Regions from separate parts of the Arthrobacter sp. TMS2-4 genome, predicted to be linked through region 1. Evidence: riboswitches for the same ligand, from Rfam matches in the RefSeq annotation. Region 1 holds a riboswitch; each other region holds the start of a gene.

Region 1 (9,581 bases):
CCGCCGCTGCGCGACGGCCAGGAGCAGCAGGAACGCGAGGACGGTGGCCACGAAGGCGGGCATCCCCACGCCGTCGGGCTTCACGACGGCGGGCGTCACGAGGATCGCGAAGAGCCCGAGGCCGCTGGCCGCCGGCATGCGGAGGGTCGTCGAGAGGAGGTCGATGATGATGGCGAGGAGCCCCAGGGCGGCGCACAGCACCAGGACGAGGCCGGCTCCCGGCAGGACGGGCGCCACCTGGGAGACCACCGTCTCCTCCGCCTGTGCGAGGAGGCGCTGCAGCTCGAACGGGGTTCCCGGGCCGGGGACGACGCCGAGGATGCTCTGCCGCGGGAAGAAGCGGACCGTGAGGGCGCCGCAGAGCGTGAGTACGCCGAGGAGTGCCGTGAGGACGCCGTTCAGCCGCAGGGTCCGGGTCAGGGCCATGGCAAGGAGAACGGGGACGATCGTCTGGAGCACGGGGAGCAGCCAGGTCCACGGCTCCACGACGCCGTTGAGGCTGCCGGAGGCCGCGAGCACGGCCAGCAGCACGGTTCCCGTGACGGCCCAGTGCCAGGGGTCGGCCGGAGGCGCCGGCCGCGGCACCGGGGGAGCCGGCGCGGACGCGGTCGCGGGGCGCGAAAGAGTGGAGGTCATGTCCGCCTCCCGGGGAAGGGGTGGTAGGAGGAACGCGTGCCCGGCGTCGAACCGGCCGCGGAGGCGTGCGTCGGCGTCCGGCCGACGGCGTGTTCGAGGCCCGCCCAGACGACGGGCAGCGTGGCCGAGGGCGAGGCCGCGGTGGCATGCCAGCCCGCCTCCCTCAGGATGTCGAGCTGCGGCTGCGCGTCGGCGGGACGGTCGGTGGCGAGGATGGCGTAGGCCGGCGACCCGTAGTCGGAGGCCGAGGCCAGCGCTCTCGCCTCGTCCGCGGTGACGACGCCGAGGACGGCGATGAGCGGCCCGCGGTGCCGGTTCGTGGCGAGCCGGTCCATCAGGTCATCCCCGAAGGCCGCGTGGAGGGTCCTGCCGTGCTGGGTCTTCTGCGGCGCCTCGGCCGCCGTCCGGCGGATGCGGCGCACCGCGCTGCGCGCAGCCTCGCCGGCCCGCACGGCGGTGCTGCCCGAGTGGTCGACGTGGGCCTGCAGGCGGTGGCCGGTCTCGGGTGCGAGCTCGAGCGCCGCGAGCCCCTCGGCGATGCCCTCGACAGCGCCCCGGCCGTGGTGCTCCTCCTCGGCGGGGAACGGCGCGGAGGGTGAGTGCAGGAGGGCGGGGGACCCCTGCTGGTCGAGGAAGCGCAGCGCGTAGTTGCGTTCGAGCAGATGCGCGCTGATCGACATAGCGGCCGTGACCGCCCACTCGAAGGTCGGCGACGTCGACAGCACGCTGTCGGCGGCCGCGTCACGACCGAAGACCGCGCTGAAACCGGTGCTGAAGCTGTGGTGGCGCTGGTCGAGCAGCAGGGTGGCGTGCGGCGTGGTGACCGATTCCTCCTGGCGCACCATGAGTTCGCTGTGGCGTGCCGTCGCGGCCCAGTGCACGCGCCGCAGGGAGTCGCCGTGCCGGTACTCGCGCGTCATGACGTCGTCGTCGCTCGGGTTGGCCTGGCGTCGAGTCGCGGCCATGCCGTCGTTGCCGCGGGACCCGGCGAGGGCGGAGGCGAGCAGTTCCACCGGCGCCGGGGTGACCACCAGCGGGTCCGCGGTCCCGAGGACTCGGCGGGACTTCCCGAGACCGAACGGGTCCGTGAACTCCGCCGTGACGGGTCCGATCTCGTAGACGCCGCGTGAGGTGGAGCGGATGCGGTACTCGTACAGGGACACGCCCTCGCGGGTGGGGTTGCGCGAGGGGTAGCTGAAGTGCGGCGCCTGCCCGAACCGCGGGGGGAGTTGCTCCTCCATGCCGATGCTCGCCCCGCCGGGGACGCTCGCGGTGAGGGCGAGGGTGACGGTGGTCGTGGAGCCGGTCTCCATGGTCTGCGGCTGGAACCCGCGCGTCACCGTGAAACGCGGTTTGACCAGCCTGAGGACGACGACGGACGCCAGCGGCAGGGCGAGCAGCAGGACACCCACGTAGAGGAGGTCCCTGCGGCCGAGGACCTGCGCGGAGAGCAGCGCGACCACGGCGCTGAGGACGAACCCCCAGCCGCGGGCAGTGAGGATGCCCGAGGGAAGCTTCTCGATGAGGTTCATGCGGGCCGCCGGACGCTAGGAGGTGGGGGTGCCGGGACGGGAGGGGATCATCGCCGGGGCGCCTCCCGGATCACGGGGACGCGGGAGAGCACGTCCGCGACGATGCTCGACGCCGTCTCCCCGGTGCTCGTGGCCTTGCGGTCGAGCAGCAGGCGGTGCGCGAGCACGGCGTCGGCGATCGCCGCGATGTCGTCGGGGAGCACGAAGTCGCGGCCCTCCAGGACCGCGCCGGCCTTCGCGGCCCGCAGCAACTGCAGCAGCGACCGCGGGCTCGCGCCGAGCCTCAGGCGCGGGTGGTCCCGGGTGGCGCGGCCGATGGCCACCGTGTAGTCCTTCACGGCCGGCGAGACGTACACCGCGCGGACCTGCCGCATCATCCCGGTGATGTCCTCCACGCCGGCGACCGGACGGATGGCCGCGAGCGGTGACACGGACTGGTGGGTCTCCAGCATGTCCGCTTCCGCGCGGGCATCCGGGTAGCCCATCGAGATCCGGGCCATGAAGCGGTCGCGCTGAGCTTCGGGGAGGGGGTAGGTGCCCTCCATCTCGATCGGGTTCTGCGTAGCGACCACCATGAACGGGGCACCGAGCGGGTGGGTGTGCCCGTCCACGGTCACCTGGTGCTCCTCCATGCACTCGAGCAGGGACGACTGCGTCTTGGCGGAGGCCCGGTTGATCTCGTCACCGATGACGATGTTCGCGAAGACCGGGCCGGGCCGGAACTCGAACCGCCGCGTGTCTTGGTTGAAGATGGAGACCCCCGTGACGTCCGACGGCAGCAGGTCCGGGGTGAACTGGATGCGGTTCACGCTGCAGTCGATCGTCCGGGCGAGGGTCTTCGCGAGCAGGGTCTTCCCGACCCCCGGCACGTCCTCTAGCAGCAGGTGTCCCTGGGCCAGGAGGACCGTGAGGGCCAGGCGCGCAGCCTCGGGCTTGCCGTCGATCACCGTCTGGATGGAGTCGAGGATGCGCGTGGCGACGTCGTGGAAGGCGGCGTCGGGGTCCGGGGCGAGCCGTGGGTCCGCAGCCACCTCGGCGATATTGTGCTGGACGTCCATGGGTATCCTCCACGCGTGCGGCTGCCGTGCCGAGCGGTGCCGGAGGGCCGGGATCGCTCGACACGCAGGGACCGGCTGCGGCCGTTCCAACGCTGGGCAGGTCGGACCGAGCTGAATGATTCAACAGGTTACTAGCTCAACTTGCTTCCCGGGCGATTGGTTCCGTACCGCAACTAGGCTGTGGATCATGTGTACCAGCGCGCTGCCCGTCCGTCACCCCTACGCGATCGGGGAGACACCGCCCGCCTACCGCGATCCGGAGGACGCCGGCGCCGGAGAGGACGCCACGGCGGCCCGACGACGGCGGAAGGGCGCGTACCTGCCGCTGCCGGAGCCGCTGCCCGTGCCCGTGATCGACAACCACACGCACTTCGACTTCCGTGAGGGGGCCGTCGAGGTGTCGATCGGCGACGCCCTCGACGCAGCCGGGGCCGCCGGTGTCCGGGGCGCGGTCCAGGTGGGCACGGACCTGGCGTCCTCGCGCTTCACCGCCGCCGTCGTCGAACAGGACGCACGGCTCCTCGGGGCGGTCGCCCTGCACCCCAACGAGGCCCCCTTGCTGGCCGCGGCGGGAACGCTCGACGACGCCCTCTCGGAAATCGAGCAGCTCGCCGCCGGGCCGCGGATCCGCGCGCTCGGCGAGACGGGTCTGGACTACTTCCGCACCGGGGAGGACGGCCGGGACAGCCAGCTGGCGTCCTTCCGCAGCCACATCGACATCGCCCGCCGGCTGGGCAGGGCTCTGCAGATCCACGACCGGGAGGCGCACGACGACGTCGTGGCGACGCTGCTCTCCGACACCGCGCCGGACCGCGTGGTGCTGCACTGCTTCTCGGGCGACGCCGACCTCGCGCGCACCTGCAACGAGCACGGCTGGTACATGTCCTTTGCGGGCACTGTGACCTTCAAGAACGCCGCGAACCTGCGCGAGGCCCTCCTCGTGGCCGATCCGGCACTCGTGCTGACGGAGACGGACGCCCCCTTCCTCACCCCGCACCCGTATCGCGGCCGGCCGAACGCCTCCTACGCCGTGCCGTACACGGTGCGCGCCATGGCGGGGATTCTCGACACCGGCCTCGACGGCCTGTGCGCACGGCTGACGGCGAACACCGAAGCCGTCTACGGCAGCTGGGACTGACCGAACGCCCGGGCCGGAAGGAGGCCTCCGCGGCTCCCGGGGCGGAAGACCGCCCGGCTTGGGTCTTTCTTGGGGATTTCCTGTAGGGACGCAGGGGCATGCGGACGCCGAAGGACGCGGTTGCCCGGGAAGAATGGTCCCCGAGACCGTCCACCCTGCTGGGACCGAGAACGCCCGCAGCGGGTAGGTGGTCGCCGACAAAGGCAAACCCGGTGCGAGCCGGGGACGCAAAGCCACGGGGCCCACGAGGTCAGCCGGGCCGCCGAACACGAAGGTCCTCGCCATGCACTCACTGCTCCGAACACTCCGCCTGCCCTCCGTCCGATCGCGGCGGGCCGGGATCCGACAGGCGTTCCTGCGCCGAACAGCCCTGGCTGCCGCCGTGCTCGTCGTGGCGAGCGGGTGTGCGGTCCAGCCGGGAGGGATAGGCGTCGAGCGTGCAACCCAGGTCCAGCCCACGACGTCGGGCTGGCTCCACACCGACGGCGGCACCATCCGTGACGCGGCGGACAAGCCCTTCGTCATCAAGTCCGTCAGCTGGTTCGGCCTGGAGACCCCGGAGTGCGCCCCGCACGGACTGTGGAGCATCAACCTCGAAGACGGCCTCCGGCAGATCAGGAGCATGGGCTTCAACACCATCCGGCTGCCCTACTCGAACCAGTGCATCACCCGGGGCACGAGCACCTCCGTCGACTATTCGCTCAACCCCTCGCTCGAGGGCCGCACGCCGCTCCAGGTGATGGACTCGGTGGTCGATGCCGCCGGTGCGGCCGGGCTGAACGTCATCCTCGACCGGCACCGCCCGGAGTCGAAGGCGCAGTCCGAGCTCTGGCACACCCCGGCCATCACCGAGGACCAGTGGATCGCGGACTGGAAGATGCTCGCGGCCCGGTACAAGGACAACCCCGTCGTGATCGGGGCGGATCTGCACAACGAGCCGCGCGGAGCGGCGTGCTGGGCGTGCGGGGATCCGGCGAGGGACTGGAAGGCCGCCGCCACACGTGCGGGGAACGCCGTCCTGTCCGCGAACCCCAACCTGCTCGTCATCGTCGAGGGCATCGAGAACGAGGCGGACGGCACCGCCACCTGGTGGGGGAGCGGGCTCCGGGGAGTCGCCGCGAATCCCGTCACCCTGGAACGGGACCACCGCGTCGTGTACTCCCCGCACGACTACCCCGCGTCCGTCCACCACCAGCAGTGGTTCTCGGACCCGACCTACCCGGAGAACCTGCCGGCGCTGTGGGACCGGAACTGGGGCTACATCGCCCGGGAGGGGATCGCGCCGGTCCTGCTCGGCGAGTTCGGCACGAAGCTCGAGACGGATTCGGACCGGCAGTGGCTGGACCAGATGGTCGCGTACCTGGGCCGGACGGGGATGAGCTATTCCTACTGGTCTTTCAACCCCAACAGCGGCGACACCGGGGGCCTCGTCAAGGACGACTGGCGCACCGAGGAGACCGCGAAGACGCTGGCCCTGAAGCCGCTTCTCACGACGTCGCCTGCGCCGTCCCCGAGTCCGACGTCGCCTGTGCCGTCCCCGAGTCCGACGTCGCCTGTGCCGTCCCCGAGTCCGACGTCGCCTGTGCCGTCCCCGAGTCCGACGTCGCCTGTGCCGTCCCCGAGTCCGACGTCGCCTGAGCCGTCCCCGAGTCCGACGTCGCCCGCGCCGGTACCCCTCACGCCGTTGCAGAGTTCCGTTCCCTCGGTCGCGGGCATCGCCAGGGTGGGGCACGTCCTCACAGCCACCCCCGGCCCGTGGACTGCGGGCACAGCCCTGAAGTACGCATGGCATCGGGACGGCGTCGCCATTCCCGGAGCGACCACCGCCCGCCACGCCCTGACCGCACGGGATCTCGGCGCACGCATGACGGTGGTCGTGTCCGGGACCAGGAACGGGTACGCGCCCGCCTCCCGCACCTCGCGGCCGGGTCCGACGGTGTCGCGGGGAACCCTGACCGGATCGAAGCCCACGATCACGGGAAGCGGCCGGGTCGGTCAGCCCCTGACCGCCGACCCCGGCACATGGTCACCGGGCGCGGTCGTCACCTTCCAGTGGTACCGCTCGGGCACCCCGATCGCTGGAGCACGCAGCCGGACCTACACACCGACCAGCGCGGATCGCAACGTCACCCTCCATGTCCAGGCCACAGGGACCAAGACCGGGTATACCCCCCTGACGAAGCACTCCCGCAGCACAGGGCGCATCGCGGGTTGATGCACCCCGGCCGGCAGATCACGACCACAAGACGCGAGTATCAGGCCCTCGATTCCAAGTAGCAGCCGGAGCAAAGACGGGTAATGCCACCTCTTCCCATCCGCCGTAGGGTCTTAATTGAGGGAGAAAAGACGGGCAGTTCCGGTTCTCGGAACGCTTGGCTTTCTTCCGGGTCAACGCACCGCCGTCAACGCCGATAGCAGCGGACGAGCCGTGCCTGCACTGCCGCCCGTTTCCACACTTCGTGCGTGATCCCCCGAACGGGTCGGCGGCTTCCTGCTCCTGTGAGACCGGAGCATTTCCGTAGCGCCTCTGACACTCGGTCGACTGCCCGTCGACCGAGTGTCTTCCTTTTCGGGATGTCCCCTGACGCTCCCACATCACCGAGAAGGTCTTCTTGAATTCCAACAGCGATCCAGCCGACGCGACGGGAGCGGAGCCCGCGCCCCTGTTGACGCCCGTTCCTGACAGCTCTCCGGTCCCCGACATCGCCCCCAACCGCGGGCCGGCCACCGGGGAGATCACGGACACCCCGGTCCGCTCGGTCCTGCCGGACTGGTCGGCGGGGGAGTGGCTCGCCTACAGCACCATGGTCGTCGTCGCGGTCCTGCTGACGATCATCGCGATCACCACCCTGTGGTGGATGCTTCACGCGTGGCGGTCCCGCGACAGCCTCCAGCGCACGGGTTTCTCGCAGACACCGCGGCCCGCTGCCCAGTCCTTCACCCTCCTGGTGCCCGGCAGGCACGAGGAGGAGGTGATGGGGCAGACGCTCGACCGGCTCGCGGAGCAGGACCACCCGGACTTCGAGATCATCGCGATCGTGGGTCACGACGATCCCGGCACGGAGGCAGTTGCCCGCGCGGCGGAGAGCCGCCACCCGCACCTCATCCGGGTCATCGTCGACTCCTCGGTGCCCAAGAACAAGCCGAAGGCACTCAACCTCGCCCTGCAGTCCGCGCGCGGTTCCGTGGTCGGTGTCTTCGACGCCGAGGACGACGTCCATCCGCGGCTCCTCTCGCTCGTCGACTCCCGCTTCTCCGAGACCGGCGCCGACGTGGTGCAGGGCGGAGTGCAACTGATGAACTTCGACACCACCTGGTGGTCCCTCCGGAACGTGCTGGAGTACTACTTCTGGTTCCGCTCGCGGCTGCATTTCCACGCCAATGTTAACTTCATCCCCCTCGGCGGGAACACCGTCTTCATCAAGCGTGCCTGGCTGGAATGGTCCGACGGCTGGGATGACGAGTGCCTCGCCGAGGACTGCGAGGTCGGTGTCCGGCTCTCGAGTCAGGGAGCGACGGTCGCGGTTGCCTACAGCCCGGAGGTCGTCACCCGGGAGGAGACGCCCGGAACGCTCACGTCACTGTTCAAGCAGAGGACGCGGTGGAACCAGGGATTCCTGCAGGTGCTCGGCAAGGGCGAGTGGCGCAAGCTGCCCACCGCCCGCCAGCGGCTGTTCGCCCGCTACATCCTCGCCATGCCCTTCCTGCAGGCCGCAACCGGCCTGCTGATCCCCATCTCGATCGTCCTGGTGCTCTTCGCCAAGGTCCCCGTGGGCGTCGCGCTCATCACGTTCCTCCCCCTCGGTCCCACCCTCATCACCCTTGCGGTCGAGGCGGCCGGCCTGAACGAGTTCGGCCGCCTGTACAACAAGAAGGTGCGGGTCCGCGACTACGTGCGGCTGGTGTTGGGAACCTTCCCCTACCAGGTCTTCCTCGCGGCGGCCGCGGTACGCGCCGTCTTCCGGCAGCTCAAGGGCGAGAACTCATGGGAGAAGACCGAGCACTCCGGTGCCCACCGGACGGTCTTCGAGCCCGCGTCACCGGCCCCCGAGCCCGAACTCGTCGGCGCCGGCGGCGCGACGGCATCACGCAGGATGAGCACGACTGGAGCTTCCTCATGACCTATACCCTCGACGCCGCACCGGCAACGCGGACGGGCTCTGCCGCACCCGCTCGGGCTCCCGGGAACGCGGCTCCGGCCGGACGATCGCCGAAAATGCGGTGGGACCGGTGGCGGCGTGTCCACGGACGCGCGCCCCTGTTCCTGCTTCCCACACTGCTGGTAGCGGGTCTTGTCCAGGCCTGGAACATGAGCGGATCGCCCCAGCGGATCGACGACGAGGGAACCTACGTCGCCCAGGCGTGGGCCGTCACGCACCTCGGGGAGCTGGCCCACTACACCTACTGGTACGACCATCCGCCGCTGGGCTGGATCCAGCTGGCCGCGTACACCGAGCTCACCGGCGCCTTCGAGCGCTGGGACACCGCCGTCATGGCAGGTCGGGAAGCGGTCCTGGTGGCCACCCTCATCAGCACCGCGCTGTGCTGGTTGCTGGCACGCCGCATCGGCCTCAGCCGGACGGCGGCGACGGGGGCTGCGCTCCTGTTCGCCCTGTCCCCGCTGGCACTCCAGTTCCACCGCACCGTGTACCTCGACAACATCGCGACCCCGTGGCTCCTCGGCGCGCTGATCCTCGCCATGAGCCGCAAGCACCAGCTCGCCGAATTCGTCGGCGCGGCCGTCCTGTTCGGGGTCGCGGTCCTGACGAAGGAGACGTACCTCCTGGCCCTGCCCCTGGTGGCGTTCGTCATGTATCGGTCGGCGTGGCCTGCCACGCGGCGCTACACGCTGTCCGTCGCGACGAGCGTGCTCGTGCTGGTCGGAGCGGGCTACATCCTGTTCGCCGCAGTGAAGGGCGAACTGTTCCCGGGTCAGGACCGGGTCAGCCTCTTCGAGGGCATCGCCTTCCAGCTGACGTCGCGGGACCCGAGCGGCCCGGTGACGGATCCGGAGAGCATGACCAGCCGTACCCTGGCGATGTGGTGGCAGCTCGATCCGGTGTTCATCGTCGCGGGGATCTCGGCGGCGGTCGTCGGCCTGTTCATTCGGAACCTGCGGCCGTTCGCCGTGCTGCTGCTGGCGCTCATCGTCGTCATGCTGCGACCGGGCGGCTACCTGCCCGTGCCCTACATCATCATGCTCCTGCCGTTCGCCGC
Region 2 (9,581 bases), on a different contig from region 1:
CCGAACTCCTGCTCGCCCTGCTCGACACCGGGACGATCCAGTCCGCGTCCATGCCCCGGGGCGAACTCGTGGTCAGGTCCAGCACCACCACGGGCTGAGCGACCGGGCCCGACGGTCCGGGTGCCGACCCCTGTCACAGACCGCCGGCGAGCGGTGTCTTGATGGTGTCGGGAACTCCTGGGGAAGAGAGGCGTGATGAGCGGGACAGTCCACGTGGTGGTCGTCGGTGGCGGGTACGCGGGGGTGATGGCGGCGAACAGGGTTGCGGGTCGGGCCGCGGGCCGGATCCCGCTGGAGGTCACCCTGGTGGACCCGGGGGCGCAGTTCACGGAACGCATCCGGCTGCACAGGGTGGCCGCGGGGAGCCGGGACACGGCAGGCGTGGACTGGCCGAGGGTGCTGCATCCGCGGGTGCATCGCCTCCCGTCCCGAGCGCTCTGGATCGATGCCGACGGGCGATCCGTCACGCTGCCGGGACATCCTCGTCCACACGGATGACCGGCTGGAACTGACCGTCGCCGTGGGGGTGGACGAGCGAGGCAGGGTCAGCGGGGTCTACCTCGTGCGCAATCCGGACAAACTGGGCCGGACCGTGGCAGGCTCCGACGTCACACAGGCTCTGCGTGCACGGGGCGACCACGTGGAGCACCCCACCGGCACCGGGTCGTACAGTTGATGGCAGAACAACGTTCCGGCGGATTCCCTGAACCGCATTTCCCGTCGATCCGCTTCCGGGCGGATGGCGCTGATCGTTGGCCCGTTAGCCGCTTCGTCCAAGGAACCAGCCGTATGCCCGATGAGAAGGACCTTGCTCGCGAGATCGATCGCGATCCGGTCACCGCGCTCCTGCAGGACATGGTCCTGGAGAGCGACGACGTCCAGGACTTCCTCGCCGGCCTCGCGACCATCGCCGCCGAGGCGTTCAGCGGCGCCTACGGTGAGGTGTTCTGCGGCGTGACGCTCCTGCGCCCACGATCGATGATCACCGTCGCCAGCAGCAGCGACAAGGCCCGTGAAGTCGACGAAGTGCAATACGGGTTCGACGACGGCCCCTGCCTCCGGGCCGCCCGCACGGGTGAGACCGTATATATCCGGGACTTCCTGACCGAGGAACGCTTCCCTGAATACCGCACCGCCATCGCCTCCCATGGCCTGCGCTCGGCCCTCGGCATACCCATCCGCCTCGACGAGGGCGCCAGCGCCGGTCTGAACTTCTACTCCACCTCCCCGGATGCCTTCGATGCGACGGGCATCGCGGTGGCCGAAGGCCTCGCACGCGATGCCTCCCGCTCCCTCCGCCTGGCTGTGCGGATCGCCAAGCTCAGCGAGGACACGCAGCACCTCAAGGCCGCCATGGTGAACCGCACCACCATCGACACGGCGGTCGGCGCGATCATGGCCCAGAACAGGTGCACCCAGAAGGAGGCCTTCGCGATCCTCCGACAGGCATCATCCACCCGGAACGTGAAGGTGGCGGACCTCGCGGCCGGCATACTCGCATCGGTGGGGCAGGCGGAACCGGTGACCACGCACTTCAATTCGTGACCCGGGTGGTGCGGCTGATGCGGCGCTCGGCAAACTTCTGCGATGTCGCCCTGTCCATCTCGAGCACGCTCGAGTACGGAACACATCCGGCTCAGCGTGCCTCCGGGCTCCCGGGACGCCGTGTGACAGGGATGCCGTGCGACAGGGGAAACCGGGAACCAGGAGGCGATTACGGTAGTGTCGTTCTCGCCTCTAGAAGCGGGGCTCCCGAGTTCGTGGCACGTGAATGAGGCACTTCGTGAGTGATAACAGCAGGCTGGATCCGGAGAAGGCGTTCCCGGAGGATCTGACGTCGATCGATCGGGACGACCTGGACATCCTGAACAGCAGGAACCACCGGTCGAGGGATGTGCAGTACGTCCGCGACGGTGAAGTGGATCCGGAGACCGATGGGCAGCACCACGAGCTCCGCGAGGAGCTCGATCGCCGACAGCTGATCCGCGACACCCCGGCGTCCGATGCCGGAGACGACGCACTCGAGGACGCCGTCGACAGCCAGGTCAAGGAAGCCTGAGCCTCACGGTCGTCGCCCGGTATCGTCCCGGAGGGCGGTATCGCCTCAGAGGGCGACGAGGGCATCGATGATGTCGCTGGTCTCCGTGCGGTTCGTGTAGTCCACCTGCACGTCGATGAACCGGATGGTGCCCGTCGCGTCGGCGACGATCACCGCGGGGAAGGGGATCGTCGGGGTCCGGCCCAGATTGGACCCGGCGACGTCCACGCCGAGGGCGATGCGCGCCAGCGTCGACTCGGGGCTCGGCGTCGTGACGATCCCGAGCAGTGAGGCGAGGGAGTTCGCTGCATCCGAGTAGAGCGGCAGATACAGCCCCTTCTCGCTCGCCATGCTCCGCGCGATCTCCGGGGCCTGCGGGCTGATCGCGATGAGCCGCGTCCCGAACGTCTCCGCAAGAGGGCTCAGTTCCCGCTGATAGGTCTGCAGGGCGATGCTGCAGTAGGGACACCACCCGCCGCGGTAGAAGACGATGATCGCGGCCGCCGCACCGAGGACCTCCCGCAGGGGCACTGGATGCCCCCCGTCGTCGTACACGACGGCCTCGGGGAGTTTCTCGCCCACGCGGGCGATTCCTTCCGGAAGCGCTGCGCGGCGGAGCTCCTCCTGCTCCATCGCGAAGACCTCCGCGAGCGCCGGACCGACCTGCGCGTCGAACGTCGGCTGGAACTCGGCCACCTGCGCCGCGATCGTCTCCGTGAATTTCTGTCTCTGCTTCAAACTTCCCCCTCGACACACCCGCGACGGGAGCCTCCAGCCCGCCGCACTCTCAATTGTGGTGCACACCACACGATTTCCCAAGGCCACGGTCACGTCCCTCCGGCTGCGCCCGACGCCTGTGCGACCACGCCCTGCGGAAGATCTGCCGGAATCCTTCGCCGCAGTACGGCGAATTCCTGCCCCGTCCTGCGGGTGCGACGGCACAATGGGATGGGCCCCACAATGCGGGGACCGACGACGCCCGGGCGACCGCTCGGCGACAAAGGCAAACCCTGCGCGAGCCGGGGACGCAAAGCCACGGGACCCTCGCGGTCAGCCGGGCCACCGAACCCCGAGGTGCCGATCATGCTCACCGTTCCCCGTCTCACAGCATCCGCGACCCGGACGACCGCCGCGCGACTCGTCGTGGTCTTCGTGGCGCTGTCCGTCCTGATGCTCGGGGTGAGCCCGGCGCCGGCCCAGGCCGCGGCCACGATCACCGTCAGTTCCGACTCCGGAACACCTGGTGCCTCCGTCACGGTGACGGGCGCGGGCTTCCCCAAGAGGACGAAGGGGACCATTGTGGCCGGGACCGCGAGCGCGGCCCTGACCACGACGCCGCAGGGCGCCTTCACCGTATCGATCGTGCCGGCGGGGACCGACACCGTGAGCATCACGGCGACGGCGGGCGCCTCCACTGCGAGCGCCGGCTACACCATCCTCGCCCCGGCGCCTGCACCGGGTGTCACCAAAGGGATCCGCTTCGGCGTCGGCACCAATGGGGGGCCCGCAGCCGGCGGTGAGCTCGACGCCGTCGCTGCCCTCGCAGGCGAGGCGCCCTCCATCGTGCTGTCCTACAAGGACTTCAACCAGCCCGCACCGATCGCGGAGCTGGATGCCGTGCGCGCCCGCGGCGCCGAGACGCTGCTGACCTGGGAGCCGTGGACCTGGGGCGGAGGCACCGAGCAGCCCGCCTACTCGCTCGACCGTATCGCCGCCGGCGAGTTCGACGCCTACCTCCGCGAGTGGGGCACCGACCTGGGACGCTGGGGGCAGCCCGTGTACCTGCGCTTCGCGCACGAGATGAACGGTGACTGGTACCCGTGGGCTGCGGGCGTCAACGGCAACACGGCGGCCGATTACGTTGCCGCCTACCGGCACGTGCACGACGTCGTCGCTTCCACCGGCGCGACCAACATCAGCTGGGTGTGGAACCCGAACGTCCCCTACTGGGGATCGACGCCCCTGGATCAGCTCTACCCGGGCGCGGGCTACGTCGACGTCGCGGCGCTCGACGGCTACAACTGGGGCACCTCGCAGTCATGGAGCTCCTGGCAGGAACCCGAGGCACTGTTCGGTGGCGGGATCGCGCAGCTCCGGCAGCTCGCCCCGGGCACGCCGATCATGATCGCCGAGACGGCGTCGTCGGAGCTCGGCGGGTCCAAGCCCCAGTGGATCTCCTCCCTCTTCGAGTACGTCTCCGCGCAGCCGGACGTCGTCGGGCTCGTCTGGTTCCACATCGCCAAGGAAACCGACTGGCGCATCGACAGCTCCGCAGCGTCCGCCGACGCCTTCGCAGCCGCCCTCGCCGCGCGGCGCTGAGGACTGCGCGCACCAGGAGGTCGGGCCCCGGCCTCAGTCCGGCGGCGCCGGTTGGCAGCGGGGACACCACCAGGTGCGACGCCGGCCCGGGTCGTTCGGCACTTCCGCCCTGACGCGCACGATGGTGCCGCACCGGAGGCACGGCCTGCCGGCGCGGCCGGCGACCCAGTGCTTCTCCCCCCGGCGGGTGTTCCCCGTGGTGACCTGATGCGCTCCCTGCTGCGTCGCCGAGAACCGCAGGCACCGTGCACCGAGGGCCACCAGCGCCGGGACGTCCACGTCGGCCATCACCGTGTCGGGGTGGATGCCCCGCAGGAAGCAGAGCTCGTTGGCCCACAGATTCCCGAACCCGGCGACGTTCCGCTGATCCAGCAGGGCCGTTGCCACGCGCTCCCCCGGGTCGCGGCGCAGCCTGCGCACCGCCTCGTCCGCGGACCAGTCCTGCCGCAGCGGATCAGGGCCGAGGTGCCCCACGGCGTCGCCCTCCGCCCGGGTGTCCAGCAGGTCGACGACGGGTAGGCCCAGTCCGTACGCGGTCGGGCCGTCGCGCACGGCGAGGATCACCCGCGCCTCCGGCAGGAGCTTCCGCGGCAGCGTTCTCCCGGGGGTCGTGACCGTCCATGACCCCTGCATCAGCAGGTGCGTGTGGAGGGTCAGGCCGCCGTCGAACCGCGTGAGCAGGTGCTTGCCGTGGGTCACGTGCCCGGCGATGCGCATCCCGTCCAGCGGCGTCTCGGCATGCGCGGGCACCCGGAGGTCGCCGCGGCGCAGCGTGCGCCCGTCGAGGGATCCCCGCAGGCGGATCGCCAGGCGGAACACGCTGTCCCCCTCGGGCATGGAGCCTCCCTGTCCTGTTGCCACCATCGCCAACCTAGCGCCCGGCACCGACGCTCCATCCGGTAGCACCACCGGCACCCCGGCGCTCCTACAGCATGGTGCCCGCAGACACTACTCTCGCCGGAGGCCGACCGCGTGGTCTAGATTCGGAAGGAACATAGTCCAACGAAGGGAGAACACCATGAAGAACAAGCTTGTTTTCGCCGCAGGAATGGCAGCCGGGTACGTCCTCGGGACGCGGGCCGGCCGGGAGAGCTACGAGCAGCTCAAGAGCAAGGCGCAGAAGCTGTGGGAGAACCCGAAGGTTCAGGACACCGTCTCCTCGACCACCGACACCATCAAGACCAAGGCCCCGAAGGTGCAGGACACCCTGAAGGGCGCCCTGAAGAAGGGCGAGTCCGCTTCCGGCAAGGGCGGCAAGGCGAAGGTCGGTGCCGGGACCACGGCCACCACCGGGCCGGCCGGGGGAAACCCCCGCGACATCGAGGACACCCCGTTCCAGGCCCAGGACAGCGAGACCCGCCCTGATCTCGGGAAGGATCTCGGGAAGTAGCGAGCGCAAGGGTGGCGGGCCCCGACATGGTGTCGTGGCCCGCCCCCGTCGTATCCGCCTCGCGTGGGGTCAGACGCGCCTGCTGACCGTCTCCCCCGCGTCCAGCAGCGCCTCGCAGTCCTCCTGCACCAGCACGGCATTGACAGTGACCGCCGTCCGGTAGGCATCCCCGGCGGCGGTGATCAGATGCGCGGCCGGGTCCGCCGCATTGCCGACCGCCCAGACCCGGTCCCGCGATGCCCGGCCGAGGTGGTCCGTGACGATACAGCCGTCCTCACGCAGTTCGCAATCCAGCGAGGCCACCAGAGGTGAGGACGCGTCCGCCCCGGGTTCGCAGAACACGGCCACGCATGGCACCCGCTGACCGTCGGCGGAACCGTCGTCGACGTGCACGCCGAGGAGCGCCCGCGGACCGCCGCTGTCGGGCGCCTCCCCCAGGAAGAATTCCCGGACCGGTCCTTCCACGACCCGCACGCCCCGGGCTCGCAGTCGGCGCGCGTCCTCCTCCGGCACGGTACCGAGGAGGTGTGGGAAGTAGGTCACGTCCGCCGACCACTGTCCGAGCAGGAGTGCCTGGGCGATCGAGGTGTCTGTGGACCCGATCACGCCGAGTGCCTCGTCCCTGACCTCCCAACCGTGGCAGTACGGACACTGCAGCAGGCCGCGGCCCCATGCCTCCCGCGCACCGTCGACCTCCGGGAGGACGTCCCGGAGACCCGAAGCGAGGATCAGGTGCCGTCCCCGCGCCGTTGCGCCGTCGGTGGTCGTCACGGTCCAGAGGTCCGCGCTCTCCTCCGCGCCGTCGATCACGTCGTGGACCGTGCCGTCCAGGAAGTGCACGCCGTAGGGTTCCAGTTCGGCCCGGCCCAGGCCCAGGAGGTGCTCCGGAGTGGTGCCGTCGCGGGTGGTGAAGCCGTACGCGGCGTCGGCCGGCGCGTTGCGGGGCGTTCCGGCGTCGATCACGAGGACGCGCCGCCGTGCCCGCCCGAGCACGAGCGCGGCGCTCAGCCCCGCGATCCCGCCGCCGACGACGACGACGTCATATGTTCCGAGTCTGTCCATGCCACTATCCGATCACGCGGCGCGGCCGTGGTGCCCCCGGAAGGGCCCTCTTGCGCTCAGCCGGTGGATCGGGTGGCTCCCGCGGATCCAGTGGACCCGGTGTCCCCCGCGGCCCCCGCGGCCCCCGCGGCCCCCGCGGCCCCCGCGGCCTCCGCGGCCTCCGCGGCCTCCGCGGCCTCCGTGGCCTCCGTGGCCTCCGTGGCCTCCGTGGCCTCCCGGGCCGCATCCGGCGTTCCCGGGTCGACGTGCAGGCCGAGCGAGGCCACGAGCGACGAGAAGCGTCCGTTCACGGCGAGGTCCTCGACGAGGACGGCCCTGCCCTCGGCGTCGGCGAGGGGGATCCGCCAGTTGGGGTACTCGTCATGGGTGCCCGGCTGGTTCTGCGTGCGGCGCTCCCCGACGGCGTCGGCGAGCGCCACGCCGAGCAGAAGCGACGGCGTCTGACCGATGAAGGCATGCAGTGCCTCCACTGTCCCGGGGACGCCGACGGCCCCGTCGGCGAGGAGCCGGCGCTCCCGGAGGAGATCCAGGAACCTGTCCTGGACGGCGCGGTCCTCGGCCTGTTCCTCCTCGACGGGCCGGCTGAGCAGCCCGAGCCTCTCGCGCAGCGCCACGTGCTCGCCCGCCAGGTACCCTGCGCTCGGCGGGAGGTCGTGCACGGTCACGGTGGTCAGGCAGCCCTTGCGGTACGCCTCGGGGGGAAGGGGCCCGTTAGCGTCCTGCTCGAACCACAGGATCGACGTGCCGAGGATGCCGCGCTCGGCGAGGTACTCCTGCACACCGGGTTCGAAGACTCCGAGGTCCTCCCCGACCACGATCGCCCCGGCCCGTTCCGCCTCCAACGCGAGGATGCCGATCAGTGCCCGGTGGTCGTAGTACACGTACGCTCCCGCGCCGGGCGCCTCGCCCTGCGGGATCCACCACAGCCGGAACAGGCCGAGGATGTGGTCCACCCGGATGCCGCCGGCATGGCGCAGGATGTTGCGGAGCATGTCGCGGAACGCCGCATAGCCGGAGGCCGCCAGGCGGTCCGGATGCCACGGCGGCTGGCTCCAGTCCTGGCCGCGCTGGTTGAACATGTCCGGTGGCGCGCCGACGCTGATTCCTGCGGCTAGGACGTCCTGCAGCGCCCACGCATCGGCCCCGCTGGGGTGGACACCGACCGCGAGGTCGTGCACGACGCCGATGGTCATCCCGGCGTCCGTCGCCTGCTGCTGGGCCTGCTGCAGTTGACCGTCGAGCAGCCACTGCAGCCACGCGTGGAACTCGACACGCGCCGCGTGGCGCTCACTGAACGCGCGGGCTCCCGTCGAACCGGGGCGTCCGACGTCGTCCCATTCCGGGGCGTCCGGCGGATAGGCCTCGGCGAGCGCCGACCACAGGGCGAAGTCGGCCAGACCCCGGCCCTGGCGGGCACGGTAGTCGTCGAAGTCCTGCTGGCGCCCGGCGGGCCGTCCGACGGCGAAGATCAGCTCGAGGGCCTCGAGTTTCGCGGCGTACGAGGAATCGCGGTCCAGCAGGTCCGTGGCCGTGTTCACGGCGGCGAAGCCTGCGGCCAGGGCCGCGACGCGCTGCCGCTCCGCAGCGCCGAGGTCCGCGTATTCGGGGATGTCCTCGATGCACAGGTACAGGGGGTGGAAGTACCGGCGCGTGGTCGGCAGATACGGCGAGGGTTCCACCGGCGGGACCGACTCGGCCGCGTGCAGGGGGTTCACGAGTACGAAGTCGCCCTGGTGCTGCGCGGCAGCCTGCGCGATCCTGCCGAGGTCCGCGAGGTCGCCGATCCCCCAGGAGCGTGTGGACCGGACCGAGTACAGCTGGGCCATCAGGCCCCACCGGCGGTGGTCGGCGAGCGCGGCCGTCGTGCGCAGCCGGTCCGGTGTGACGACGAAGGCGCACGTGCTCTCCCGCCCGTCCACGCTGGCGTGCAGCGTGTGCCAGCCGAGCGGCATGGAATGCGGCAGTGTGGCGTCACGCCGCTCGAGGTTCCGGCCGTCGACCGTCCGGGCCTCGCGCGCCGCGCCGACGGTCCCCGGGTGGCGGACGCCGGCCTCGTCCACGGCCCAGAACTCCACCTCCGCACCGGTCGGCACGTGGAGGGGTACGGGCTCGGCGTCGCTCCGGCGCACGACGACGACGTCGGGCAGGACCGATTGCCAGGGGGCGGTCGCGGTGTCCGCGAGGGCCTGCGCGATGGCGGCGTCGGACGAGGCATCGACGCCGAGTGCCCCGAGGACGGCCACGAGGGTCGCGGGCGCCACCTGGGCCGGTTCGCCGTCCCACCCCTTGAAGCTGGTCCCCACCCGGTGCGCCTCCGCGAGGCGGGCGAGGGGGGACGGGGTCCGCGGGCGTGCGTCGTCGTGCTGCGTCGTGTGGGCCATGGCTCCAATCTAGGCCGCCGTCAGCAGGCTGCGCATCCGGGCGCGACGTGTGCCCCGGCTTGACGGGCTGCGGGATGCCGCGCCGGACCAGGGCGGCGGGCTACCAGGTGTCCTTCGTGTAGGTGTTGTTGAGCCGGGCGATGAGGACGCCGAGCGCCTCCACGTCCTCCGGCTTCCAGCTGCGCATCAGGGCCGTGAACGCCGTGCGTCGGCCGCTCTGCGCGATGGCGAGCTGCCGCTGCCCCAGCGGGGTCAGGACCACACGCTGGGAGCGGGCGTCGTGCGGGTCGAGCTGGCGGTTGACGAGGCCCAGCCGTTCCAGTCCGGCCAGTTGCCGGCTCACGGACGGCTTGCCGACCCCGATGCTCAGGGCGATGTCCGTCGCCCTGAG
Region 3 (9,581 bases), on a different contig from region 1:
GCATACTCCAGCGCAGTCTTTGCGCAAGAACTTTCTGCAGGTGCACGGCGCCCATCGGCCGTCGCTAGGCTGGGATGGTGCCCCTACCTTCGACTCCGTCAAGCCCTGACCAGTATCAGGGCCGTTATCCGGTGGACGGCGCGGCACCCCGCCGCGACGCCGCGCGGTTCCTCGAGGACCACGGGACGGCGGCGCCCCTCGTCGACTCCACCGTCCTCGCGGACATGGTGCGCGACTTCTCCGATCCCGCCGTCGTCTCCCGGTTCGTGCGTGACTTCTCCGCGACGCTCGAAGGCAAGGTCGATCGATTGAACCTGCGGATCGAGGCCGGTGACGCCGCAGGTGCCGAGGACGCCGTCCTCAGCGTGACGACGTCGGCCATGATGGTCGGAGCGGTCCGCCTCCACCATGCTGCGCGAGCAGTCCACCGGATGATCAGCTCCGACGACCTCGACGGCGCCCGGCGCGCGGTCGCCGTGCTGCGCGGGTGTGCGGCGGATACGCTCGGGGAACTGCGGGACGGCGACCCGGGAGGATCCTGAGCGGTCCCGGTCTAGTCCTTGCTCCGCGGCACCACCCGGAAACCCACGCCCCGCACCGTCGTGATGAGTTCGCCGCCGCCGTCGAAGCGGGCGAGCTTCTGGCGGAGATTTGCGATGTGCACCTCGATGGCCCGCTCATCCGTGCGACTGACGAAGTTGTAGCCACGGTAATCCGCACCCCGCGACACGCGGACCAGTTCCTCCTTCGTCCGGACGGAGCCGTTGCCCCGCATCAACTCGTACAGCAGGTTGAATTCCGTCTTGGTGAGCGGGAGTTCCACCCCGGCGCACCGGGCGATGCGCGCGTCTCCGTCCACGGTGATGCCGCCGTTCCGCAGGGTGTTGGCGGACTTCGCCGGGGCGGCGTGGTCCGGCGGGGTGGGCGTGGCAGGCACCACGGGCTGGACCGGAGGGTGGTGCGCGTTCTGCCCGATGCGTGGGCGGCGAAGCATGGCGTCGATCCGCGCCCGCAGCTCCCGGGGCCGGAACGGCTTCACGACGTAGTCGTCGGCTCCCGCCTGGAGCGCGGTGAGGATGTCCATCTCGTCGCTGTGACCGCTGAGCACGATCACGTAGCAGTCGGTCGTGCTGCGGATCCGCCGCAGGACCTCGTAGCCGTCGATGTCGGGGAGCCCGATGTCCAGGGTCACCACTATCGGATGCTGCTGGCGGATGACGTCGACGCCCTCGCGCCCGGTGGTCGCGCCGCTGACCGCGAAGCCGCCCTGCTCGAGAACGGCGCACACCAGGTTTCGGATGTCGAGGTCGTCCTCGATGACGACGGCGGCCCGGCGATCGCCCGGTGCGGGGCTGTTCATCGCGTGCTGTCCAGCGACAGCCCGGTGGGGCGCCCGGCGCCCGTCGGCGCGGGTATGGGAACGGTGGGGACGTGGCGTGTCCGAGGCATATTCCGTGGACCTGTTCTCTTCGGCGGCCCGGCTGACCTCGAGGGTCCCGTGGCTTTGCGTCCCCGGCTCGCACCGGGTTTGCCTTTGTCGACGAGCGGCTGCTCGCCCGATGATAGTAGCAACCCCGACCGACACCGTCGTGGACTCCCCGCGGCTATTCGCCGTCGGCGCGTTCCCCGATCCAGTCCGTCGCGGCATCCGAGAGGAACAGGCCGTCGGCCCCCCGCTCGCCCATCCACCAGGATTCCGAAGCCACCAGGCCGCCGGCGGCGCTGATCTCCGCGACCACTTCGGGCGTGAGCGCTTCGCCGTTGTGCGCAATGAGCCAGTCCCTGGTCTGCTGTGTGACGCTGTCCCACCAGTGTTCGAGATCCATGCCGACAGTATGGCACCGGGGCGTCCCTCGCCGGCGAACCCACGAGTAGATCCGTGGTCGGTGCGCCGCCGTCCATAGGGGGCGTGAGCACAGGACGCGCGTACGGTGGGCTGATGGCAGCCACCGAGTCCCGTCAGCAGCACATCGTCAGCACGCTCGTCGAGGCCCATCAGGACCTCATGGGCGTGGACCCCCTCGCCTTCCGGGCCCGGTTCCGGAAGATGGCAGCGGACCCGTATGCCTTCTACCGGGGCAGCGCGGCCCTGTTCTACACCGACATGGCACGGCTCGACGACGCCTGGGCGGACGAGCGCACCAGCCGGGTGTGGATCCACGGTGACCTGCACGCCGAGAACTTCGGCACCTACATGAGCAACGAGGGACGCCTCACCTTCGACGTCAACGACTTCGACGAGGCCTACGTGGGCCACTTCTCGTGGGACCTTCGCCGCTTCGTCGCCTCGCTCACGCTCCTGTGCTGGCAGAAGGCATTGCCGTCGCAGTCGGTACGCGACCTCTCGCGCATCTATCTGGAGGCCTACCTCGGTCGTGTCCGGGACTACGTGGACGACGAGCAGTCCACGTTCGCGTTCGGGCTCGACAATACGGACGGACCCGTCTACCAGGTGCTGCAGCAGGCCCGGGCGGCACGCCGGACGCGGCTGCTCGACGCGCTCACGCGCATCGAGGACTACGAGCGCCACTTCCGTGACGACGGCTCGATCCGCGTGCTCCCCGACGACGAGTACCGGGAGGTCGCGGACGCGTTCGACCGATACCTCTCCACCATCCCGGACAGCGAGCGGTCCCTGCGGCGCGTGTTCTACCGGGTGAAGGGCATCGTGGGCAAGAAGGGATTCGGGATCGGCAGCGCCGGCCTGCCGACCTACAACGTGCTCATCGAGGGCTTCGACGAGGCACAGGAGAACGACATCATCCTCACCATGAAGCAGTCGAACATCGCCGCGCCCAGCCGGATCGTCGACGACGAGCGCGTCCGCGGCTACTTCGTGGACGACGGGCACCGCGCCGTCATCAGCCAGCGGTCCCTGCAGACCCACACCGACCCGTTCCTCGGCTACACGACGATCCGTGGGATCTCCTTCGTCGTGTCGGAGCTCTCCCCCTACAAGCGCGATCTCTCCTGGGAGGACCTGACGGAGCCGGAGCAGATGATGCCGGTGCTCGAGGCGCTCGGGCAGGCCACGGCGAAGATCCACTGCTCCACCGACGAGGACAGCGACCACGACCTCGTGCCCTTCCGGACGGAGACCGCCATCCTGGCCGCGGTGGACCGGTCACACGAGAATTTCGTCGACGACATCGTCGGATTCGGGGAGGCGTATGCGGAGACTGTGCGCACGGACCACGCGCTCTTCGTCGACGCCTTCCGGGAAGGGCTCATCTCCGCGGTGCCGGCCGACTGACCAGCAGGAGTTGAGCCACGTCGACTCAAGTCCATTTTGTTCTCCGGAGGCGCGCCCGTATAGTTGAGTGCAGAACGCTCAATCTACGCGCCCGGCGGATGAGCGCCTCGCAAATCCCGGGCAGTCGAAAGGAATTTGCATGTCACGTGCAGTAGGTATTGACCTCGGAACCACCAACTCGGTCGTCTCGGTTCTCGAAGGTGGCGAGCCCACCGTCATCGCGAACGCCGAAGGCGCCCGCACCACGCCGTCGATCGTCGCATTCTCCAAGTCCGGCGAAGTCCTGGTCGGCGAGATCGCCAAGCGCCAGGCCGTCAACAACATCGACCGCACCATCGCGTCGGTCAAGCGCCACATGGGCACCCAGTGGGATGTCGCCATCGACGACAAGAAGTACACGCCGCAGGAGATCTCCGCGCGTATCCTCCAGAAGCTCAAGACCGACGCCGAGAGCTACCTCGGCGAGAAGGTCACCGACGCCGTGATCACGGTGCCCGCTTACTTCAACGACGCCGAGCGCCAGGCCACCAAGGAGGCCGGCGAGGTCGCAGGACTGAAGGTGCTGCGCATCGTCAACGAGCCCACGGCCGCAGCCCTCGCGTACGGCCTCGACAAGGGCAAGGAAGACGAGCTGATCCTCGTGTTCGACCTCGGCGGCGGAACGTTCGACGTCTCCCTGCTGGAGGTCGGCAAGGACGAGGACGCCTTCTCCACCATCCAGGTCCGCTCGACCTCCGGTGACAACCGCCTCGGTGGCGACGACTGGGACCAGCGCGTCGTGGACTACCTCCTCTCGCAGGCCAAGGCCAAGGGCGCCGATCTGTCCAAGGACAAGATCGCGCTGCAGAGGCTCAAGGAAGCCGCCGAGCAGGCTAAGAAGGAGCTGTCCTCGGCGACCTCCACCAACATCTCCCTGCAGTACCTCTCCGTGACGCCGGACGGACCCGTCCACCTCGACGAGCACCTCTCCCGCGCCAAGTTCCAGGACCTCACCAAGGATCTGCTGGACCGCACGAAGAAGCCGTTCCACGACGTCATCACCGAAGCCGGTATCAAGGTGGCCGACATCGACCACATCGTCCTCGTCGGCGGTTCCACCCGCATGCCCGCGGTCAGCGAGCTCGTCAAGGAACTCGCCGGCGGCAAGGAGCCCAACAAGGGCGTCAACCCGGACGAGGTCGTGGCCGTCGGTGCCGCACTGCAGGCCGGTGTGCTGAAGGGCGAGCGCAAGGACGTCCTCCTCATCGACGTCACCCCGCTGTCCCTCGGTATCGAGACCAAGGGCGGCATGATGACCAAGCTCATCGAGCGCAACACGGCCATCCCCACCAAGCGCAGCGAGACCTTCACCACGGCGGACGACAACCAGCCGTCCGTGGCCATCCAGGTGTTCCAGGGCGAGCGCGAGTTCACCCGCGACAACAAGCCGCTGGGCACGTTCGAGCTGACCGGCATCGCGCCGGCGCCGCGCGGCGTCCCGCAGGTCGAGGTCACCTTCGACATCGACGCCAACGGCATCGTGCACGTGTCCGCCAAGGACAAGGGCACCGGCACCGAGCAGTCGATGACCATCACCGGTGGTTCCTCCCTCTCCAAGGAGGACATCGACCGCATGGTGCGGGAGGCCGAGGAGCACGCCGCCGAGGACAAGCAGCGCCGCGAGGCCGCCGACGTCCGCAACGGTGCCGAGCAGCTCGCCTACTCGGTGGACAAGCTGATCGCCGACAACGCGGACAAGCTGCCGGAAGAGGTCAGGACCGAGGTCCAGGCCGACGTCGACGCCCTCAAGAAGGCTCTCGAGACGCAGGACAACGACGACGAGGTGAAGGTGGCTTACGAGAAGCTGCAGGCGTCGCAGTCCAAGCTCGGTGAAGCGATCTACGCCTCGGCCCAGCAGGACGCCGGCCAGCCCGGTGCCGCCCCCGCCGACGACCAGCCGGCCTCCGCGGGCACCGACGAGGACATCGTCGACGCCGAAGTGGTCGACGAAGACACCAGCGAGAAGAAGTAACATGCCGCACCACGGAAATGAAGAAGAGCACCAGTCAGAGCCGGTGAACCCGTCCGACAGCCGGAACATCGACCCTGAGACAGGCGACGTCCGTGGGCAGCAGCAGGATGCCGGCGAGCCGGTCGCGGAGGAATCCGCGGCCGGTGCGCAGGACACGCCCGTAGCCGACGCCTCCGAGGGGGATGCACTGGCCCAGGCCGAGGCCATCCTGAACGAGGCCGGCGCCGAGGGCGAGACCAACCCGGCGGTGGACGTCGTCGCGGAACTCCGCACCGACCTGCTCCGCCTGCAGGCGGAGTACGTCAACTACCGGCGTCGGGTGGAGCGTGACCGGGACGTCGCCCGCGACCAGGCGGTCATCGGCGTCCTCAACTCGCTGATGCCCGTCCTCGACGACATCGACGCCGCGCGCCAGCACGGCGATCTCGCGGAGGGCCCGTTCGCGGCCATCGCGGGAAAGCTCGAGAACGTCCTGAAGGCGTACGAACTGGCCCGCATCGACGAAGTGGGTGTCGTGTTCGACCCGAACATCCACGAGGCACTCATGCAGCAGCCGAGCGCCGAGGTCCAGGCCGACAGCGTCAGCCAGATCCTCCGTGCGGGCTACCGCAAGGGCGAGCGCGTCCTCCGTGCCGCCCAGGTGATCGTGGCAGTGCCGGAGTAGTTGTACCCGCCGGGTGGGATGGTCTTCCCGGGCCAACGAAATTCCTGCGCTCGCAGAGCTCGCGAAGGAATATTAAAGGCCCTACGGAAGACCACCCCACCCGGTTCTCCCCGATGTGGCGGATACAGGAAGCTGTACCCCGACGCTTCGGGCCCCACACTTTCAGCAGTACCTAGGAAGGAGACACCAATTGGCCAGTCAGGATTGGGTCGACAAGGATTTCTACAAGATCCTCGGTGTCTCCAAGGACGCGTCCGGTGACGAGATCAAGAAGGCGTACCGGAAGCTCGCCCGCAAGCACCACCCTGACCAGAACCAGGGGGCCGCAGCGTCGGAGCGCACCTTCAAGGACGTGTCGGAGGCCTACTCCGTGCTGTCCGATCCCGAAGAGCGCCAGCAGTACGACGCCATCCGCGCGATGGGCGGCGGCGCGCGCTTCTCGGCGGGTGGAGCGGGCGGCGGCGCCGGCGGCAACGCCGGCTTCGAGGACGTCTTCGGCAACCTCTTCGGCCAGGGTGCGGGAAGCCGCCAGCGTACCGGCTTCTCCAACAGCAACCTGCCCCCCGAGTTCGCCGACCTGTTCGGCGGCGGCGGGGGCATGGGCGGCGGTGGCTTCCCGGGCGGATTCCAGTCCACCCGCCCGCAGAAGGGCGCCGACCGCACGGCGAGCACGTCCATCTCCTTCGCCGGTGCCATCAACGGCACGACGATCGGACTGCGCGAGCCCTCCGGGGAGCAGATCGACGTCCGCATCCCCGCGGGCATCCGTGACGGCCAGAAAGTCCGCGTCAAGGGCAAGGGCCAGCCGGGCCAGGCCGGCCCTGGTGATCTCATGGTCAGCGTCAGCGTGAAGGAGCACCCGCTCTTCAAGCGCGACGGCGACAACATCCGCGTCCACGTGCCCGTCAGCTTCCCGGAGGCTGCGCTCGGTGCCGAGATCCAGGTCCCGACGCTCTCCGGTGAGATGGTCACCATGCGGGTGCCCGCCGGCACGCCGTCCGGCAGGACGCTCCGGCTCAAGGGCCGGGGTGTGAAGACGTCGAAGGCGACCGGCGACCTGCTCGTGACCGTCGACGTCGTCGTTCCGCAGAACCTGTCCAAGGAGGCCCAGGCCGCCGTGGAGACCTTCCGCGCGGCCACGAAGGACGCGGATCCCCGCGCCGGTCTTGCCGCGAAGGCGCGCCTGTAGCAGCACGCTCGAGCAGGACCCGGGAGCATCGGTAACGGAAGGAGGGCTGCCCGCAATGGACCACACCCTGCCCATCTACGTCATCTCGGTGGCCGCCGAGCTCGCCGACATGCATCCGCAGACCCTCCGCCAGTACGACCGCCTCGGCCTCGTCACGCCGAGCCGGGCGCCGGGCCGTGCGCGGCGCTACTCGCAGAAGGACGTCAGCACCCTCCGCCAGGTCCAGCGACTCTCGCAGGAGGGCGTGTCGCTCGAGGGCATCCGGAGGATCCTCGACCTCGAGAACCAGGTTGCTGCCCTGCAGTCCCGCGTCGTGGAACTGTCCGCCGAACTGGCGGCCCGCCGGGTCCAGGCGGAGTCGAGCCGGGTGTTCGCCGCCGGGCTCGCGGGGGACGTCGTCACCCTCGCCCGCGGGCAGCGCCCGCGGCCCCGCAGTCAGGCCCTCATGGTGTGGCGTCCCGAACCGGCCCGCACCGCGTACAACCGGCCCCCCTACACCTAGGCGCCCGACCGCACCGCCGGTCCCGCCCCGGTGGAGCCGCGGACCACCAGGTCCGACTGGAACAGGATCTCCGTGCGCGTGGTGCGGTCCCCGTCCAGTTCCGTGACCAGGGCGTGGACGGCCGCCTCGGCCATCGCCGCCACGTTCTGCCGCAGCGTCGTCAGCGGAGGATCGGTGAAGGCCATGAGCGGCGAGTCGTCGAACCCGACCACCGAGATGTCCTCCGGCACCCGGAGGCCCCGGGTCTGTGCGGCGCGTACGGCCCCGAGGGCCATGACGTCCGAAGCGCAGACGATTCCTGTGTGTCCCGAATCGATGAGCTCGTTGGCCGCACTCTGTCCGCCCTCGATACTGAACATGCTCGTCGCGATGTGCGGTCCGGCGTCGTCCTCCCCGAGGAACTGGAGAAGCCCGGAGTGGAAGCCCTCCAGCTTTCGTCGGCTCGGGATGAACCGGTCGGGGCCGGACGCGAAGCCGACGCGCTGATGGCCCTGTGCCACGAGGTGCCGGACGGCCGTGCGGATGGCCGTGGCGTCGTCGTTCGAGACGGACGGTGCGTCGATCTCGGGCCTGGCGCCGTTGACGAGGACGAACGGCACGCGGCCGCGCAGGCGACGATAGCGCTCCATGCTCGCCCGGCCGTCGGAGTGGGCGGCGCAGACGAAGATGATCCCGCTCACGCCCTGATCCAGCATGAGGGCGACGTACTCGTCCTCGGTGATGCCGCCACCCGGCAGGGTGCACAGGGCAGGAATGTAGTCGTTCGGCGCCAGGAGTGCGGCGATCGCGCCGGCGAACGCCGGGAAGATCGGATTCACGAGATCCGGGACGACGACGCCGATCTGCCCCTTGGAGCGTCCGGCCGTCCGGGACGGCCGCTCGTAGCCCAGGCTGTCCATCGCCGCGAGGACGGCTTCCCGGGTCTCCTGGGAGGCGCCGCCCTTGCCGTTCAGGACCCGCGACACCGTGGGGACGCTGACGCCGGCGGTGCGGGCGACGTCGTCCAGGCGCGGCCGCTCGTTACGCTTGCCGGGAGTCATGGCCCCAATCTAGCGCAGCCCCCGGTCCGGTTGGAAAGATTGCGTGAAAGTTTTGTAAATTCCTTGACGATGGCCGCGTGCCCTCCTTAGGGTCGGGATATCCACCCCCCGTCCGGCCTGCAGCGACGCATGCCGGGGAAGGACCACCATGACCCTGAACAGCTTGGACACGGGCCGGACCGGCGGGAGACCAGCGCTGCGGCGCCGCTCCCGACTGGCCGCCGTCGTCCTGACCGCCCCGCTCCTCGCGACCTTCATGCCGGCGCCCGCGCTGGCCGACCACACGACCCCGCCGGGCACGGTGGCGCTGGTCGGCTCCCTGCAGGCGGAACTCGGCTGCCCCGACGACTGGCAGCCGGAGTGCGCCGCCACGACGCTCGTCCCCGTGGACGGCTCTCCGGACACGTGGTCGGCGACCTTCGACGTCCCCGCCGGAGCCTACGAGTACAAGGTGGCGCTCAACGGGTCCTGGGGTGAGAACTACGGCGCCGACGGCGCTGCCGGTGGCGCGAACCTGGCGCTCCAGGCCCCGGGCGGCCCCGTGACCTTCACGTACAACCACCGCACGCACGTCATCTCGAGCGACGCGCCCAGTGCGCCGACGGGGTCGACGGCGGCGCACTGGCTGACGGCAGACACCCTCGCCTGGGGTGCGGACGTGCCCGCCGACGCCCGCTTCCGGCTCTACTCCGCTCCGGAGGGCGGGCTCGCCGCCGCCGACGACGCCGTCACGGGCGGCACCTACATCGACCTCGACCGCGGCGGCGACGCCCTGCCCGCGGATCTCGCGGCCCGCTACCCGCATCTGGCGGAGCTGCCGACCGTGACCCTCGGCACGAAGGACGCGCGGACGGCTGGGGACCTGCTGAAGGGGCAACTGCTCCTGGCCGCCGTCTCGCCGGAGGGAGACCTCCTCGCATCC

The links. A riboswitch is a leader RNA that binds a small molecule or an ion and turns the genes downstream of it on or off. The one in region 1 is predicted to bind cyclic di-GMP.
Region 2: another riboswitch for cyclic di-GMP. It lies ahead of ACX80F_RS14100 (glycoside hydrolase family 26 protein); the one in region 1 lies ahead of ACX80F_RS04375 (cellulase family glycosylhydrolase).
Region 3: another riboswitch for cyclic di-GMP. It lies ahead of ACX80F_RS13320 (response regulator transcription factor); the one in region 1 lies ahead of ACX80F_RS04375 (cellulase family glycosylhydrolase).

What each region holds. Positions count from the first base shown of each region.
Region 1 covers NZ_JBTNDI010000002.1:241,885-251,465, forward strand. The annotation lists gene ACX80F_RS04355 (DUF3488 and transglutaminase-like domain-containing protein) at 1-636, opposite strand, end outside; gene ACX80F_RS04360 (DUF58 domain-containing protein) at 633-2,168, opposite strand; gene ACX80F_RS04365 (AAA family ATPase) at 2,216-3,226, opposite strand; gene ACX80F_RS04370 (TatD family hydrolase) at 3,414-4,364, shown strand; cyclic di-GMP riboswitch class I at 4,557-4,631, shown strand; gene ACX80F_RS04375 (cellulase family glycosylhydrolase) at 4,648-6,579, shown strand; gene ACX80F_RS04380 (glycosyltransferase) at 6,977-8,485, shown strand; gene ACX80F_RS04385 (ArnT family glycosyltransferase) at 8,674-9,581, shown strand, end outside.
Region 2 covers NZ_JBTNDI010000012.1:76,641-86,221, forward strand. The annotation lists gene ACX80F_RS14075 (LacI family DNA-binding transcriptional regulator) at 1-98, shown strand, start outside; gene ACX80F_RS14080 (hypothetical protein) at 446-676, shown strand; gene ACX80F_RS14085 (ANTAR domain-containing protein) at 790-1,545, shown strand; gene ACX80F_RS14090 (hypothetical protein) at 1,784-2,059, shown strand; gene ACX80F_RS14095 (peroxiredoxin-like family protein) at 2,105-2,776, opposite strand; cyclic di-GMP riboswitch class I at 3,031-3,105, shown strand; gene ACX80F_RS14100 (glycoside hydrolase family 26 protein) at 3,122-4,357, shown strand; gene ACX80F_RS14105 (DNA-formamidopyrimidine glycosylase family protein) at 4,391-5,194, opposite strand; gene ACX80F_RS14110 (YtxH domain-containing protein) at 5,376-5,747, shown strand; gene ACX80F_RS14115 (NAD(P)/FAD-dependent oxidoreductase) at 5,817-6,809, opposite strand; gene malQ (4-alpha-glucanotransferase) at 6,866-9,190, opposite strand; gene ACX80F_RS14125 (MarR family winged helix-turn-helix transcriptional regulator) at 9,291-9,581, opposite strand, start outside.
Region 3 covers NZ_JBTNDI010000011.1:15,697-25,277, forward strand. The annotation lists gene ACX80F_RS13310 (AAA family ATPase) at 1-109, shown strand, start outside; gene ACX80F_RS13315 (hypothetical protein) at 132-542, shown strand; gene ACX80F_RS13320 (response regulator transcription factor) at 554-1,360, opposite strand; cyclic di-GMP riboswitch class I at 1,469-1,543, opposite strand; gene ACX80F_RS13325 (hypothetical protein) at 1,605-1,826, opposite strand; gene ACX80F_RS13330 (DUF2252 domain-containing protein) at 1,940-3,253, shown strand; gene dnaK (molecular chaperone DnaK) at 3,393-5,264, shown strand; gene ACX80F_RS13340 (nucleotide exchange factor GrpE) at 5,266-5,928, shown strand; gene ACX80F_RS13345 (DnaJ C-terminal domain-containing protein) at 6,119-7,117, shown strand; gene ACX80F_RS13350 (heat shock protein transcriptional repressor HspR) at 7,173-7,619, shown strand; gene ACX80F_RS13355 (LacI family DNA-binding transcriptional regulator) at 7,616-8,659, opposite strand; gene pulA (pullulanase-type alpha-1,6-glucosidase) at 8,808-9,581, shown strand, end outside.